Regions from separate parts of the Rhizobium sp. 9140 genome, predicted to be linked through region 1. Evidence: predicted binding sites of a transcription regulator. Region 1 holds the regulator's gene; the other holds the start of a gene.
What was found. The regulator LexA, encoded in region 1, represses DNA repair genes until DNA is damaged. The targets are predictions, from matches to a motif close to TGTTCNNNNTGTGTTCNG.
Positions count from the first base shown of each region.

Region 2: the regulator LexA is predicted to act here: its motif matches at 2,253-2,270, upstream of GA0004734_RS05330 (DNA recombination protein RmuC).

Region 1 is NZ_FJUR01000001.1:2,395,526-2,399,736, reverse strand. It holds gene uvrA (excinuclease ABC subunit UvrA) at 1-744, opposite strand, end outside; gene GA0004734_RS11330 (single-stranded DNA-binding protein) at 1,064-1,600, shown strand; gene lexA (transcriptional repressor LexA) at 1,873-2,589, shown strand; gene GA0004734_RS11320 (hypothetical protein) at 3,630-3,962, opposite strand.
Region 2 is NZ_FJUR01000001.1:1,149,265-1,153,475, reverse strand. It holds gene truA (tRNA pseudouridine(38-40) synthase TruA) at 1-642, opposite strand, end outside; gene fmt (methionyl-tRNA formyltransferase) at 644-1,579, opposite strand; gene def (peptide deformylase) at 1,635-2,159, opposite strand; gene GA0004734_RS05330 (DNA recombination protein RmuC) at 2,303-3,535, shown strand; gene GA0004734_RS05325 (ribokinase) at 3,598-4,211, shown strand, end outside.

The DNA of each region.
Region 1 (4,211 bases):
CTCCTTCTCCGGCAGCGGCTTGTCGGCAAATTCCGCAATCGCCAAGCCATCCGCAAGCCGCAGTGAGGTCTCCAGACTGTCCGCAAGTCTTGCCGCGATATCGCCGCGCACCACCAATCTGTCGACGACCACATCGATGTCATGCTTGTACTTCTTGTCGAGCGCGGGAACATCGGCAATCTCGTAGAACTGACCATCCACCTTGACGCGCTGAAAGCCCTTCTTCATGAGCTCCGCGAGTTCTTTCTTGTACTCGCCCTTTCGCCCTCGGATCATCGGCGCGAGAATGTATAGGCGCGCACCTTCCTCCATCCCTAGAACGCGATCGACCATCTGACTGACCGTCTGGCTCTCGATCGGCAGACCTGTCGCCGGCGAATAGGGCACGCCAACGCGCGCAAACAAAAGGCGCATGTAGTCGTAAATCTCGGTGACCGTTCCCACCGTCGAGCGCGGATTTTTCGACGTCGTCTTCTGCTCGATGGAAATCGCCGGCGACAGGCCTTCGATCAAATCGACGTCCGGCTTCTGCATCATCTCGAGGAACTGTCGGGCATAGGCCGAAAGGCTCTCGACGTAGCGGCGCTGCCCTTCGGCATAGATCGTATCGAATGCGAGCGACGACTTCCCGGAGCCGGAGAGGCCCGTCATCACGATCAGCTTGTTGCGCGGCAGATCGAGATCGACGCCCTTCAGATTGTGCTCCCGCGCACCGCGGATCGAAATGGTCTTGAATTCGCTCATGGTCGGACGCTCTGCTTGGGGACGAAGCCCTTACTTAAGATCATTACTTCATATGTCGAGGCGTGTTTTCGGGAAACCGCTATTCCTTTGTCGCGGTGAACCGCTGTCTGTTGTCACAACAAACCCCAGTCTGTGATCCCCTCTGCGGCCTGGAAAGGCCTCGCTTGACAGGATCATACCCAAGACATAGAACAAATAAAGAACAAATTTGTAAACTGTTGTGGATTGCTGCTGGCCGAGGGCGAAATGCCGCGTTCAACAGCGTAGACTTGGCACACGATGCGGATCGTTGAGCCGCTTTTAGGAGACAGGGAAAAAGATGGCTGGTAGCGTCAACAAGGTGATCCTCATCGGCAACGTCGGGGCGGACCCGGAGATTCGGCGGACACAGGATGGCAAGCCGATCGCAAACCTGCGCATCGCGACATCCGAAAGCTGGCGTGACCGGAACTCCGGTGAGCGGCGCGAGAAAACGGAGTGGCACACCGTCGTGGTCTTCAACGAAGGCCTATGCAAGGTCGTAGAGCAATATGTAAAGAAGGGCGCCAAGCTGTATCTGGAGGGTGCGCTGCAGACCCGCAAGTGGCAGGACAAGGACGGAAACGACCGTTACTCCACGGAAGTGGTGCTCCAGGGCTTCAACTCGACGCTGACGATGCTTGACGGTCGCGATGGTGGAGGCAGCGGTGGCGGTGGCGGAAGCCGTGGCAGCTCGGAATATGGTGGCGGAAGCGGTGGGGCAAACTACGGCGACGATTACGATCGCCCCGCCCAGTCCTCGGGTGCCCGATCGGGTAGCACCGGCGGATCAAGCGGCGGCTTCTCTCGCGACCTGGATGACGATATCCCGTTCTGATTCGCGCAAGGTTGCCGCGGGTTGATACCTAAATTCGATGTCTCTTTCGCGCCGTCATGGGTAAGCTCATGGCGGCGTTGCTATTGTGAAGCTGAGGGAGGTTGTGCGTCGCCAACAGTTCCTCTTTTCGTGGAGTTCAAAAGCAACGCTTACGACGAGCGCCCGCTGTTGATCCTTCCAGATGTGGTTTAACCACAATGCCACTTGCAGAACACATGAGGAACATATAACACTGTTCTTGCTTTGTTTCGTGACTCTGGAGTCGATTGATTATGCTGACCCGCAAGCAACAGGAACTGTTGATTTTCATTCATGAGCGCATGAAGGAATCGGGTGTTCCCCCCTCATTCGATGAAATGAAGGATGCACTGGATCTCGCGTCCAAGTCCGGCATTCACCGGCTGATCACGGCCCTTGAAGAGCGCGGATTCATCCGGCGCCTGCCCAACCGGGCACGAGCGCTTGAGGTCATCAAGCTGCCTGACGCGTATCTGGCGGCAGTCCCGCCCAAGCGCGGTTTTTCGCCGAGCGTGATCCAAGGAAGCAGGGGAAGCTCCGCACCTGACAATGCGCTGAAGTCAGCGGCTGAGGTTGGCAACGACAATAGCGTGTCGGTTCCGGTGATGGGGCGCATTGCCGCGGGCGTCCCGATTTCCGCCATCCAGAACAATACGCACGATATCTCCGTTCCCGCCTTTATGATCGGCAATGGCGAGCACTACGCTTTGGAAGTCCGAGGCGACTCGATGATCGAAGCGGGTATTCTGGACGGTGACACCGTGATCATCCGGAATGCCAACAGTGCCAGCCCCGGTGAGATCGTCGTTGCCCTCGTGGATGACGAGGAAGCGACCCTTAAGCGTTTCCGCCGCAAGGGCGCCTCTGTTGCTCTTGAAGCAGCCAATCCAGCGTATGAGACACGAATTTTCGGCCCAGAACGCGTGAAGGTGCAGGGAAAGCTCGTCGGCTTGATTCGCCGTTACCAGTAAGAGGCGAGGACGTCGCCATCGGGAGGATTGATCGAAGTCTTGTTGTCCTTAGGTTCCTGCATATGGAGCTTTTGCAGCGTGCTTGTTAAGGTTCAGGTTTTCCACGGTCCTGGTTGATGACTGTCCCGGCGACAACAGACAAAATCGTAACCGTCACATTTTGCAAATGGAAGATTTGAGGGTTGAGCCATCAGCCTCCTTGTCAGTCCGGCCTTGAGCCGGAGCTTGGCTACCTGACGTCCGTGAGATGAGGAGACACGTTTGAGCGCGCGGACGTGACGTCGCTGGATGCCGCATCCAGTAGGGGATGACGAAGGGGTCATTGGTGGCTCATGAAATCTCGTGGTGTGAGATCTGAGCAAATCTTCGTCATTTATTAAGTTACCAACCGGCCGGAAATTTGCGCCACCTGTCGTCCTGTTCGTAAACAATTAGGCGGAACGCGTTCAGTTCTGAGGCTTGCCAGCTTTAACGATATCTGCACGTGAAAGTCTATGGAACTGCATGGACAGGCCGGCGTTTACCGGGTGAACACAGCGGAGGCGAGCATGTCTGGAATATTGCAAATATTTCGGGCAGTCATTTTTGACCTTTAGGAAGGTGGCTTTGTGGGAGGTGCGATGTTGTGAGTATGCACAACCCCAGACGAAGTTCCGGATTTGGCAAAAGACTGTTTGTAGCCGACACAGAAACTACTTGGTTTTCTAGTCCGGGTGAAGCGGTGGCAGGTAAAAACCAATCAAATCTCTGCCTTGCCGAATTACGGTCGGGTTAGAGATTTCAATTCGCTTTTTTTGGTGTTGCTTACAGCCTATTTACGAGAAACGCGCATTCTTATGCGATAAGGACGTCATTATGAGAATGATTTTTGTCGGGATGCTTGCATCCGTCCTCAGTATACTTGTGATCAAATATGCAAACAACGATCTGGGAAACAGTGTCCTGTTGACGACTGTCGGAGCAGCTAGCTCGCTGTAATATCCGGGCATGTCGGCCAGCTACTCCGATATATTAAAGGCGTTATTCGAACATCGGGCTCATCATTCGTGGATGGTGTAGGACCCCATTTCGCATAAATTTTGCTTGTCCTCCGTCGTTGCGAGATCTGAACCCTCTTCGAATTCGAAACGCATGTCGTAGTTACAAACGTCTCTACCGTCTGCAATCGTGAGCTCGATTGTCTCACCGGGATTGAGAACCTGCTCGCCGAACACGTCTCCCTCCCAATCACTAACACCGACAGGTGACGTGTAGAATCGCGTGAGAACGGATGTCGTGCTGTTCTTCAATGTGAACACAAGATCCTCGGCCTGCGCTGCCCCGGACATAAAAATGGCGCTGATGATAATCGCGCCTGTCGTAGTGATTTTCATTGTTCCCCCCGTAAATCTAATATGTCGCCAATGGATTGACGATGAAGGGATATTACCGAGTCTCTTGTCGGATTCAACTGGATTGTGGACGTTTGATAAACAGACGAGCGCTGTTCAAACGTGCTGCAATTTCCGAATGCGCGTTCTCACCATCATTCATGCAGCAGTTCGGCCGTTATCTTGCACGCCAAACAGATGTAAAGATTGCGCAGCGCATTCATTTCGAAATCTGCGGCGTTCCACTGACTG
Region 2 (4,211 bases), 1.2 Mb from region 1:
CCACTTCCCCTCACCCACCATCTTCAGCGTTCCCGCCAGCGAGCGGATCTGGTTGTGGAGGAAACTCTGGGCCGTCGCACGGATCTCGATCACATCGCCGTCCCGTGTCACATCCAGCCGGTCGAGCGTGCGAACAGGGCTGTTGGCCTGGCAGTGGACGGAGCGGAACGTGGTAAAGTCATGCCGGCCGACCAGCGTCTGGGCCGCCGCGTGCATCAGCCCCGCATCGAGCTCCTTTACCACCCACCAGGCGCGTTTGGCTTCCAGTGCTAAGGGCGAGCGGCGGCAGATGATGCGGTAGAGATAGTGCCGGCGAAGGGCCGAGAAGCGGGCGTCGAATGTCTCCGGCACGGGTTCGGCGTCGAGAATCGCGACACGCTCGCCATGCTGGCCGAGATGGGCGTTCAGCGCATTGCGCAGCGTTTCCGCCGGCCAGTCGCGGGTGAGATCGGTATGCGCCACCTGCCCGCGGGCGTGAACGCCTGAGTCGGTGCGTCCCGCGCCGCGGACCGAGACCGTCTCGCCCGTAAGGCGCAGGATCGCGGCTTCGATGGCGCCCTGCACGGAGCGGCCATTGTCCTGGCGCTGCCAGCCGACATAGGAGGTTCCGTCATATTCCACCAGAAGCCGGAAGCGCGGCATTTCAGAACAGCCTCGTGCCGGCGGGAACCGGTGTGCCGCGCCGGAACTCGTCGGCAGGCAGAACCTTGCCGCCTGCCTTTTGCAACCGTGTGAGGCGGATGGAGCCATCCCCGCAGGCGATCGTCAGATCGTCGAAGAGCGCCGTGCCCGTCTCGCCGCCGGCCGTCTCGATGGTGGAGGCAAGCACTTTGACACGCTCGCGCCTGCCGGCGATGTCGAGTTCGAACCAGGCACCCGGAAATGGCGAGAGGCCGCGAATGTGATCGTGGACCTCCTGCGCCGGCTTGGAAAAATCGATATGGGTTTCGCCTTTGGCGATCTTGGCGGCGTAGAGGACGCCGTCCTCGCGCTGCGGGGTCAGGGGCAGATCGTCCCCCTCGAGCTTCTCCATCGCTTCGCGCATCAGGGCTGCGCCGCGCACCATGAGCTTGTCGTGCAGTTCGCCCGCCGTCATGTCGGGGCCGATAGTGACGAGGCTCGTCAGGGCCACGGGGCCGGTATCGAGCCCCTTTTCCATCTTCATGACCATCATCCCGGTTTCCCGGTCGCCCGCCATGATCGCCCGCTGGATGGGGGCCGCACCGCGCCAGCGCGGCAGCAGGGAGGCATGGCCATTGTAACAGCCAAGGCGCGTGCCCGACAGGATGGCCTCCGGCAGGAGCAGGCCATAAGCAACGACCACGGCCACGTCGGCATCCAGCGCGCGAAACGCTTCGCGGTCCTCATCGGCCTTGAAGTTCTGCGGTGTGCGGACCTCGATGCCGAGCAGTTCCGCTGCCTGATGCACGGGAGATTTCTGCAGGTCGAGACCGCGCCGGCCGCCGGGGCGCGGGGGCTGGGTGTAGACGGCAACGATTTTGTGGCCGGCTTGCGCCAGCGCGGCAAGCGTCGGCACCGAGAACTCCGGCGTTCCCATGAAAATAATACGCAGCGGCATGACGGCCTCCCTCGATAGCGCGGCCGGGTCCGTCATCGACGGCGGCCCGCCGCGATCAGATCGCCTTCGAACCGCGGGTCTTGGCGGCCTTGGTGAATTTTCGGACGACCATTTCGCGCTTCAGCTTGGAGATATGGTCGATGAACAGCACACCATTCAAGTGGTCGATCTCGTGCTGAAGACACGTGGCGAGCAGGCCATCCGCCGCAATTTCCTGCTGGCGGCCCTCGCGGTCGAGATAGCGCAGGGTGATGCCGGCGGGTCGCTCGACCTCGGCGTAATAATCGGGGATCGACAGGCAGCCTTCCTCGTAGACCGAATGCTCGTCCGTCGATGTCAGAATTTCCGGATTGATGAAGACCTGAGGCGCCGGGTCGTCACCCTCCTTGGCAAGGTCGATCACCAGCAAGCGGCGGGGAAGGCCGATCTGGATCGCTGCCAGTCCGATGCCCGGCGCGTCGTACATGGTCTCCAGCATGTCGTCGGCGACCCGGCGCACGTCGTCATCGACACGCTCGACGGGCGCGGAGATCTGGCGAAGCAGGGGATCGGGCAGGATGATAAGAGGCTTGATCGTCATGGCGTCGTGATAGCCGATCTTTTCTGGCGATGGAATTCGGGCAGACAGAATTTGCGCTGATTTTCACGCGGAAATTGACACCGATCAAGATGATGTTCACGATTTGATCTGGTCTTGGCTATAAATTTCGGTACAGTCCGGCCATGAACGCTTTCTCGCTTACCGATATCGTGCTCGCAGCCGCCAACGCGACCGGCCTTTCCGCGTCCGTTCTCGCGTGGCTTCTGGTCGGCGCCGTGGTTCTCGTCGCTCTCGCCATCCTCGCAGCCTTTCGTCGCCGAGGCGCTGCCAAAGCCGACACGGCGCAGGAGCAGATGGCCGCGCTGATCCAGTCGCAGACCGAGATGCAGGGCCGGATCGCCGCTATTGCCGATATCTTCGGGACGCGGCAATACGAGCTGAACCAGTCGATCAACCAGCGGATCGACGGCATGACGCAGCGCATCGGCGCATCGATCACCGAGCAGACGCGGCAGACGCATGAAAACCTGCGGACGCTGCAGGAGCGGCTGGCCGTGATCGACACGGCCCAGACGAACATTCAGTCGCTTGCCAAGGACATGGCCGGGCTGCAACAGATTCTTGCCAACAAGCAGACCCGCGGCGCCTTCGGTCAGGGACGCATGGAAACGATCATCGCCGATGGCCTGCCGCAGGGCGCCTACACGTTCCAGGCAACGCTGTCCAACGCCTCGCGGCCGGACTGCATCATCCGCATGCCAAACGGCCAGCCGGGACTGGCGATCGATGCGAAGTTTCCGCTGGAGGCGTGGAACGCCATGCGGGCGGCACAAACGCCGGAGCTGAAGCGGCAGGCATCGCTCCTCTTCCGGCGCGACATCGAGGTGCATATCAAGGACATCGCCGGGAAATATCTGATCCCGGGCGAGACGCAGGATACGGCCTTCCTGTTCGTGCCGTCCGAGTCGATCTTCGCCGACATCCATGAGCATTTCGAGAGCATCGTGCAGAAGGCGCACCGTTCGCGGGTCGTCATCGTCTCGCCCTCTCTGTTGCTGCTCTCCATCCAGGTCATCCAGGCGATCCTGCGCGACCATCGCATGCGCGAGCAGGCCCATCTGATCCAGGACGAAGTCGTGCGGCTGATGGAGGACCTCTCGCGGCTGGACGAGCGCGTGCGCAAGCTGCACGGGCACTTCACCACCACGCAGAAGGACGTCGATGACATCCTGATCTCGTCCGACAAGCTCAAGCGCCGGGGTGCGAAGATCGAGGCGCTGGACCTGCAGGAGGGCGGAGGCGTCATGTCAGCGGACCCCGCCTCACCCGTTCCGGCCAGTTCGCAGCCCGGACAAACGTCTGCCCCCGGCAGCCGCATCGGTTCGCTGAAGCTGAGAGTGGTTGACGAGGACTGAGAGCGTCGGGCAGTGTCCGGCTTACACACGCCGCTCGGCGCGGCGCATTCGGGAGGCATTGCATGATCACCGTTTTCGGTTCCATCAATATGGACCTTATCGCCACCACGGCGCGCCTGCCCAAACCGGGCGAAACGGTGACGGGCAACAGTTTCACCACGGCAGCCGGCGGCAAGGGCGCAAACCAGGCGCTGGCCGCAACCCGCGCCGGCGCGTCCGTGCGCATGGCCGGCGCCGTCGGCTGGGATGCCTTCGCCGAATCCGCCCTTGGCCTCATGAAGGAGGCGGGTACCGATCTGTCGCTGGTGAAAACTGCGAGCGAGCCGACGGGCACCGCGCATATTCTGGTCGGCGGAGACGGCGAGAACGTGATCGTTGTCGTTGCCAGCGCGAACGGCACCGTCAACGAGGCGGATGCGCTTGCCGCCATCGAAACGATGACACCGCAGGATACGCTGGTGCTGCAGCTTGAGGTGCCGCCCGAGGCCGTCGAAGGCGCGCTTCTCGCCGCCCGCGAGCGGGGCGTCCGCTCGATCATCAACATCGCGCCTTTGACCGAATATGCCGCAGCGCTCGGCCGCATGGCGGATATCGTGGTGGCCAACGAAACCGAGTTCGAGCGCCTTGCCGGCCGAGACCGGCTATCGCCCGAGGAGCGCCAGTCGGCGATCCGCGC